DNA from 2 places in the Mycoplana sp. 10N416 genome. Region 1 is predicted to be linked to the other one. Evidence: riboswitches for the same ligand, from Rfam matches in the RefSeq annotation. Region 1 holds a riboswitch; the other holds the start of a gene.
What was found. A riboswitch is a leader RNA that binds a small molecule or an ion and turns the genes downstream of it on or off. The one in region 1 is predicted to bind S-adenosylmethionine.
Positions count from the first base shown of each region.

Region 2: linked by a shared signal. The riboswitch ahead of AC1DDS_RS11425 (O-succinylhomoserine sulfhydrylase) and the one ahead of metA (homoserine O-acetyltransferase MetA) in region 1 are both predicted to bind S-adenosylmethionine.

Region 1 covers NZ_JBFTIM010000002.1:263,884-268,060, forward strand. The annotation lists gene phbB (acetoacetyl-CoA reductase) at 1-496, shown strand, start outside; gene AC1DDS_RS05565 (AAA family ATPase) at 623-1,462, shown strand; SAM riboswitch at 1,511-1,588, shown strand; gene metA (homoserine O-acetyltransferase MetA) at 1,646-2,569, shown strand; gene AC1DDS_RS05575 (GNAT family N-acetyltransferase) at 2,574-3,023, shown strand; gene AC1DDS_RS05580 (vWA domain-containing protein) at 3,029-4,177, shown strand, end outside.
Region 2 covers NZ_JBFTIM010000004.1:446,626-450,802, reverse strand. The annotation lists gene AC1DDS_RS11435 (calcium-binding protein) at 1-395, opposite strand, end outside; gene AC1DDS_RS11430 (2'-deoxycytidine 5'-triphosphate deaminase) at 598-1,695, opposite strand; SAM riboswitch at 1,769-1,847, shown strand; gene AC1DDS_RS11425 (O-succinylhomoserine sulfhydrylase) at 1,892-3,076, shown strand; gene apaG (Co2+/Mg2+ efflux protein ApaG) at 3,300-3,692, shown strand; gene AC1DDS_RS11415 (YybH family protein) at 3,732-4,177, opposite strand, start outside.

The DNA of each region.
Region 1 (4,177 bases):
GGTGCTCGTCAACAATGCCGGCATCACCCGCGATGCGATGTTCCACAAGATGACGCCGCAGCAATGGAGCGAGGTCATCAACACCAACCTCACCGGCCTGTTCAACATGACCCATCCGGTCTGGACGGGAATGCGCGACCGCAGTTTCGGCCGGATCATCAACATCTCCTCCATCAACGGCCAGAAGGGCCAGATGGGTCAGGTGAACTATTCGGCCGCCAAGGCGGGCGATCTCGGTTTCAGCAAAGCGCTGGCCCAGGAGGGCGCCGCCAAGGGGATCACCGTCAACGCCATCTGCCCGGGCTACATCGGCACGGAGATGGTCCGCGCCGTGCCGGAAAAAGTCCTGAACGAGCGCATCATCCCGCAGATCCCCGTCGGGCGACTGGGCGAACCCGAGGAGATCGCTCGATGCGTCCTCTTCCTCGCTTCCGATGATGCGGGCTTCATCACCGGTTCGACGATCTCGGCCAACGGCGGGCAGTTCGTGGTCTGAGCCACGGATCGCTGTGCTATAGCTGCTCGCCGTCTGCCGATGGCGAGCAGCGTTCCGCCATCTACCCTTTACGGACCTGCCGCCATCCCTTAGATGGCTCTGCAGTACAGCAGTAGGGGCCGAGGCATGCAGTTTACCGGAACAGCCGACTACGTCGCCGACAAGGATCTGATGGTTGCCGTCAATGCGGCGATCCGGTTGGAGCGGCCACTGCTCGTCAAGGGTGAGCCTGGCACCGGCAAGACCGAACTCGCCCGCCAGGTTGCGACGGCCCTCGGCCTCGACCTCATCGAATGGAACGTGAAATCGACGACGAAGGCCCAGCAGGGCCTCTACGAATATGACGTCGTCTCGCGCCTTCGCGACAGCCAGCTCGGCGACGCGCGCATCAACGACGTGCGCAACTATATCCGCAAGGGCAAGCTCTGGCAGGCCTTCGAGGCGCCAAGGAAAACCGTTCTGCTGATCGACGAGATCGACAAGGCCGACATCGAGTTTCCCAACGACCTGCTGCAGGAACTCGACCGCATGGAATTCCATGTCTACGAGACGAGCGAGACCGTTGCCGCGGCGAACCGCCCGATCGTCATCATCACCTCAAACAACGAGAAGGAACTGCCGGACGCCTTCCTGCGCCGCTGCTTCTTCCACTACATCCGCTTCCCCGACCAGGACACGCTTTCCCGCATCGTCGAAGTTCACTATCCCGGCATCCGCAAGGCGCTGCTTTCGGCCGCACTTTCCACCTTCTTCGATATCCGCGAAACGCCCGGACTGAAGAAAAGGCCTTCCACGTCCGAAGCCCTCGACTGGATCCGGCTGCTGGTGGCCGACGAGGTGGAGCCTGCCGACCTGCGCACCGATCCGAAAACGATGCTGCCTAAGCTCTACGGAGCCCTGCTCAAGAATGAGCAGGATGTGCACCTGTTCGAACGCCTGGCCTTCATGGCGCGGCGCGACGGTTAGCCATTCCGGCATCGCCGATTGATTCCGACGCGGCCTGGCGCTATTTAGGATACGTCCCGTGGTGATTTGGCCGGCCGGCTTGCAGCCACGTAAAACAAGTCGCTAAAGGGCCGTGAGGAGAGACCTTCCCGGACCGGTTGCGATTTTGTCGCCGCCGGTTTTTTTGTTTGATCGAGTGAACCCATGCCCATCAAGATTCCCGATACACTGCCTGCTTTCGAGACCCTCGTTCACGAGGGCGTGCGGGTGATGACCGAGACGGTGGCTGTCCGCCAGGACATCCGTCCCTTGCAGATCGGACTCCTGAACCTCATGCCGAACAAGATCAAGACCGAGATCCAGATGGCGCGGCTGGTCGGCGCATCGCCGCTGCAGGTGGAGCTGTCGCTGGTGCGCATCGGCGGCCACAGGGCGAAGAACACGTCGGAAGAACATCTCCTCGCCTTCTATGACACGTGGGAGGATATCAAGCACCGCAAGTTCGACGGCTTCATCATCACCGGTGCGCCGATCGAGACGCTCGACTACGAGGATGTCACCTACTGGGACGAGATGAAGCAGATCTTCGACTGGACCGAGACGAACGTCCATTCGACGCTGAATGTCTGCTGGGGGGCGATGGCGGCGATCTATCACTTTCACGGCGTGCCGAAGTTTACGCTCGACGAAAAGGCATTCGGTGTCTTCCGCCACCACAATCGCAATCCCTCCTCCGTCTTCCTCAACGGATTTTCGGACGATTTCCAGATCCCCGTCTCGCGCTGGACCGAGGTGCGCTCCGAAGACATCCGCCAGCGACCGGGCCTCGAGGTCCTGATGGAATCGGACGAGACGGGCGTCTGTTACGTGCAGGAAAAGGCCGGCAAACGGCTCTACGTCTTCAATCACGTCGAGTACGATTCGACCTCGCTTGCCGACGAGTATTTCCGTGATGTGAACGCCGGCGTACCGATCAAGATGCCGAGGAACTATTTCCCGCACAACGACCCGGCGATCGCCCCCTTGAACCGCTGGCGCAGCCATGCGCATCTGCTGTTCGGCAACTGGATCAACGAGATGTACCAGACAACACCGTATGATCTGGAGAAGATTGGCAAGGAAGGATAAGCGGATGACCGGCCTCGTGATCAGACCTGTTGCAGCTGACGACGAGGCCGCGTGGCGCCGTTTGTGGACTGCCTACCTCGCCTTCTACGAGACCGTGCTGCCGGAAGAAATCTACCGATCGACCTTCGCACGGCTGACCGGTGGTGGCGCCAACGAGTTCGCCGGCCTGCTGGCCGTCCTCGACGGCAAGCCTGTCGGCCTCGCCCACTATCTCTTCCATCGCTCGTGCTGGACGACCAACAATGTCTGCTACCTGCAGGATCTCTACGCCGATCCGGAAGTGCGCGGCACCGGCATCGGCAAGGCGCTGATCGAGGCGGTCTATGCGAAGGCTGCCGATGCGGGCACGCCGGAAGTCTACTGGATGACGCAGGAGTTCAACGCGACCGCGCGCCGTCTCTATGACCGCATCGCCGACAAGACGCCGTTCATCATCTACCAGAAGAATCTCTGACCGCCATGTTCATCCCCTTCTTCCTCGCGCTGAGGACCGCGAAGGTTCCCGTCACCCTACGGGAGTTCCTGTCGTTGCTGGAAGGTATGGAAGCAGGCATTGCCGACTTCGACGTCGAAGCCTTCTACTATCTTGCGCGCAGCGTGCTGGTGAAGGACGAACGCTTCATCGACCGGTTCGACCGGGTCTTTGCCGAGACCTTCAAGGGGCTCGAAGCCGTGTCGGGCGCGGCACCTAATGGAATCGACGCGAGAATTCCCGAAGCGTGGCTGCAGAAGCTCGCCGAGCGATACCTCACGGATGAGGAGAAACGCCTGATCGAGAGCCTCGGCGGCTTCGACAAACTCATGGAGACCCTGCGCCAGCGCCTAGCCGAGCAGAAGGGACGCCACCAGGGCGGCTCGAAGTGGATCGGCACTGCCGGCACCTCTCCTTTCGGCGCGTTCGGCTACAATCCGGAAGGCGTTCGCATCGGCCAGGACGCCTCCCGGCACCGCCGGGCCGTCAAGGTCTGGGACCGGCGCGAATTCAAGGATTACGACGACAGCGTTGAACTCGGCACCCGCAACATCAAGGTCGCGCTGAAACGGCTGCGGCGCTGGGTGCGCGAGGGCGCCGTGGACGAACTCGACCTGCCCGGCACGATCCACTCCACCGCCCAGCACGGCTACATCGACGTCGTCACCCGGCCCGAGCGGCGCAATGCGGTGAAGCTGCTGATGTTCTTCGACGCCGGCGGCTCGATGGACTCGCATGTCCGCACCGTCGAGGAGCTCTTCTCGGCGGCACGTGCCGAGTTCCGGCACCTGGAGCATTTCTACTTTCACAACTGCGTCTACGAAGGCGTCTGGAAAGACAACCGCCGCCGGCGCACCGACGTCACGCCGACGCTCGAGCTGATCCGCACCTATGGCAGCGACTATCGCGTGATCTTCGTCGGCGATGCGGCGATGAGCCCGTATGAGATCACCCATCCGGGCGGCTCCGTCGAGCACTGGAACAAGGAGGCCGGCGCGGTCTGGCTAACCCGCATCGCCGAGCATTTCCCCCGGGCGATCTGGCTCAATCCGGTGCACCAGGAACACTGGCGCTACACCCAGTCGACCGACCTGATCGGCCGCCTGATGCACGGCCGCATGTTTCCGATGACCCTT
Region 2 (4,177 bases), on a different contig from region 1:
CCGATCATCCCATTGTTGGTGAGGTCGAGTTTCGTCAGGAGGACATAGATACCTTCGTTCGAGCCGTAGACCTCTCCATCGTTTTCAAGTCTCAGTGTGGCCTCCACCCCTGGTGCCCAGGCCATCATCGCCGTCGACGAGCTTCTGACCGAACCTGTGTCCCCCACGACGATCTTGGTATCGGTTCCCGCACCCAGATAGATGCCGACCTCGCTCCCAAAAACGTTCCCATCCACGATGAACTTGCGGTTATTCGCTGTGACGCTGGCGTCGATCGCGCCGCGGGGCGAGGGCGCGACGGCAAGCGTGACACCCTCACGTATCATCCAGACATCGTTGTCGGTCGAGGCCGTAACGGGTGTGATTGACTCTACTTCTATAACGTGAATCGCCATTTGAGCTTCCCTCCATCACGGTTCAATCCGATGCCGCGACAGCGGCCTGGCTTCGGTTGCTAGCGCGAAGCGAGACAACTGGTTGTCACCGAGGAAACAGCTAACGTGAAAATCGAGAGAGGATGCCGAACGAGCGGCAGCGGCGAAGCTGCGGCCGGCGCGCGTCGGGACTCATTCGAGCGGGTCGCAGTGAACGCCCGGCTCAGCTGGTGCGGAAATGCTTCGACAGCTTCAGGCCCTGCGCCTGGTAGTTGGAGCCCAGTCCGGTGCCGTAGAGGCTTTCGGGAAGCTCGAGCATGCGCTCGTAGACGAGACGCCCGACGATCTGGCCGTGCTCGAGGATGAAGGGCACCTCGTGGCTGCGCACCTCCAGCACCGCACGGCTTCCCGAACCGCCGGCGGCGGCATGGCCAAAGCCGGGATCGAAGAAACCGGCATAGTGGACGCGGAACTCGCCGACGAGCGGATCGAATGGTGTCATTTCGGCGGCATAGAGCGGCGGCACGTGCACCGCCTCGCGCGAGACAAGGATGTAGAATTCATCCGGATCGAGGATCAGTTCGTTGCGGCCGCGGCTGAACAGCGGCTCCCAGAAATCGAACACGTCGTGCTGGTTCTTCTTGTCGACGTCGACGACGGCCGTGTGGTGCTTGCCGCGATAGCCGACGAGGCCGTCCGGCCCGGTGCCCACCAGGTCGATTGACAGCGCGATGCCGCCGCCCGAGACGTTCGGCGTGTCGCTCGCCACCAGCGTGTCGGATGCGTGCAGCGCCAGAAGCTCGGCATCCGTCAGCAGCGCATTGCCGGTACGAAAGCGGATCTGCGACAGGCGCGAGCCGCGCCGCACGACGATCGGAAAAGTGCGGGGCGAGATCTCGAGATAGAGCGGCCCCTTGTAGCCGGCCGGGATCTTGTCGAATTCCTGCGCCCGATCGGTGATGACGCGGGTGAAAATGTCGAGCCGGCCGGTCGAGCTTTTCGGGTTGGTGGAGGCGGACAGATCCTCCGGCAGGTCGAGGCTTTCCATCAGCGGCACGATATAGACGCAGCCCGTCTCCAGCACGGCGCCGTCGGTAAGGTCGATCACATGCAGCTTCAGCCGGTCGAGCTTGTCGGCGACCAGATGGGCAGGCCCGGGCAGGAAACTGGCGCGGACGCGGAAGGCCTTCGAGCCCAGGCGCAGATCGAGGCTCGCCGGCTGAATCTGGTCCGGGTCCAGCGCGGCCTCGCTTATCAGCCTGTTGCTGTCGAACAGCCCCTTGATGGCGCGATCCGCCAGAATTCCCGTTGCACGTACCATAGACCGTTCCTTTAAACTGGCCGACAAAACCAAATGCCGGCAATTGACGCAAGCACCGCCTCGCAGTATGGAGCGGATATCCCGTGGTGATTTGGCCGGTCGGCTTGCAGCCACGTTAAACAAGTAGCTAAAAAGGCCGGGTGTCCAACCGGCCTGCTTTTCGCGGCCGGTTTTTTTGTTTTGGAAGGCAATCATCATGAGCAAGTCCTGGCGCCCGGCAACCCAACTCGTCCATGGCGGCACCACCCGTTCGCAGCACGCCGAAACCTCCGAAGCCATCTTCCTGACCCAGGGTTTCGTCTACGAGACCGCGGAAGCCGCCGAGGCTCGCTTCAAGGGTGAGACGGAGGGCTTCATCTATGCCCGCTACGGCAGCCCGACCAATGACATGTTCGAGCGGCGCATGTGCCTGCTCGAAGGCGCCGCGGAAGGCCGCGCCATGGCATCCGGCATGGCGGCGGTTGCGGCCGCGATCCTCTGCCAGGTGAAGGCCGGCGACCATATCGTCGCCGCCCGCGCCCTGTTCGGCTCCTGCCGCTGGGTGGTCGAGACGCTGGCGCCGAAATACGGCGTCGAGTGTACGCTGGTCGACGGGCGCGATCTCGCCAACTGGGAAAAGGCGATCCGGAAGAACACCAAGGTCTTCTTCCTCGAAAGCCCGACGAACCCGACGCTGGAGGTAGTCGACATCGCCGGCGTGGCCAAGCTCGCAAACCAGATCGGCGCCAAGGTCGTCGTCGACAACGTCTTCGCCACCCCGCTCTTTCAGAAGCCGCTTGAGCTCGGCGCCCATGTGGTCGTCTACTCGGCCACCAAGCACATTGACGGCCAGGGCCGCTGCCTCGGCGGCATCGTGCTGTCCGACAAGGAGTGGATCGAGGAAAGCCTGCAGGACTACTTCCGCCACACCGGTCCCGCCATGTCGCCGTTCAACGCCTGGACGCTGCTGAAGGGGATCGAAACGCTGCCGCTGCGCGTCAAGCAGCAGACCGAAAACGCTTCGCGCATTGCCGACCTTCTCGCCGATCACCCGAAGGTTGCCCGCGTCATCTACCCCGGTCGCAAGGATCACCCGCAGGCCGACATCATCGCCAGGCAGATGTCCGGCGGCTCCACGCTGATCTGCATCGAGCTCAAGGGTGGCAAGGAAGCCGCCTTCGCGCTGCAGAACGCCCTCGAGATCGTCGAGATCTCCAACAATCTCGGCGACGCGAAGAGCCTGATCACCCATCCGGGAACGACGACGCACAAGAACCTGACCGACGAGGCCCGCGCCGAACTCGGCATTTCGCCCGGCACCGTCCGCTTCTCCGCGGGCATCGAGGACAGCGAGGACCTGCTCGCCGACTTCGCCCAGGCGCTGGAGAAGGTGAAATCCTGAACCCGGTGAAGCAGCGCATGCCGGCCGTGCGCTGCTTTTTTTGCGCCCAGGGGCAGCCAACGCCGCTTGACGATCGACAATTGTCTTGATCGGATCGTCGAGAACGTGCCAACCAATGGATGGCGGTGAGCGTGCTGCCGCAAATGCCAAAGCGCAGATGCGATGCACCTGCGCGCATGGTTCGCCGCAACCCGTTCGAGAGCAATCAGCCTAAGGCCTTGGAATGTACAGAGCGCTTACCCGCGATATCGAGGTCACTGTCGAGCCCTATTTTCTGGAGGAGCAATCCGACCCGGACGACAGCCGCTATGTCTGGGGATACCGCATCGTCATCGCCAACCATTCCGATGCGACCGTCAGGCTGATGACGCGCTATTGGCACATCACCGACCAGAACGGGCTCGTTGACGAGGTCAGCGGTCCCGGCGTGGTTGGCGAACAACCGGTGCTGGGACCGGGGGATACTTACGAGTATTCCTCCGGCTGCCCGCTCGACACGCCATCCGGTGTCATGTTCGGCCATTACCAGATGGAAACGACAAGCGGCGAAGCGTTCGATGTCACCATCCCCGCCTTCTCGCTCGATGCGCCGGGCCAGAGCCGCACCCTGAACTGACCCCCGGCGTCTAGAGCCTTTCCGGGTTAGATTGAAGCATTAGATCGCGCCGTCGCTGTTGAAGATGTCGGCCATCACCTTCCAGTCGTCGCCGGCTTTCTTCCAGACGACCACGTACTTTCCCTTTTCGTCAACGGGCTTGTCGGTCGAGTATCCGAGTTCGTACGTTCCGATCTCATAGGCGATGTCGCCCGACTGGGCGACCTCGACAAGGGAGGGCGAAAAGGTGAGGGAAAAGTCCTTCATGCCGACCAGGCCCTTCCAGGCGGCCTCGACTGCGTCGCGTCCCTTGGCAATCGGCATGCCCGGCGCCAGGATCGATCCGTCTTCGGCATAGAACGCGGCGATGGCCTGCGGGTCCTTTGTCGCGACCGCCTTCAGCCAGGCCTCGTCATTCTTCAGAATCTGCTGCTTGTCGGCGTCCGAGTTCGCCACCGGCATATCGGCCGCCATCACGACGCCGATTGTCATCGGCACGAGAAAGG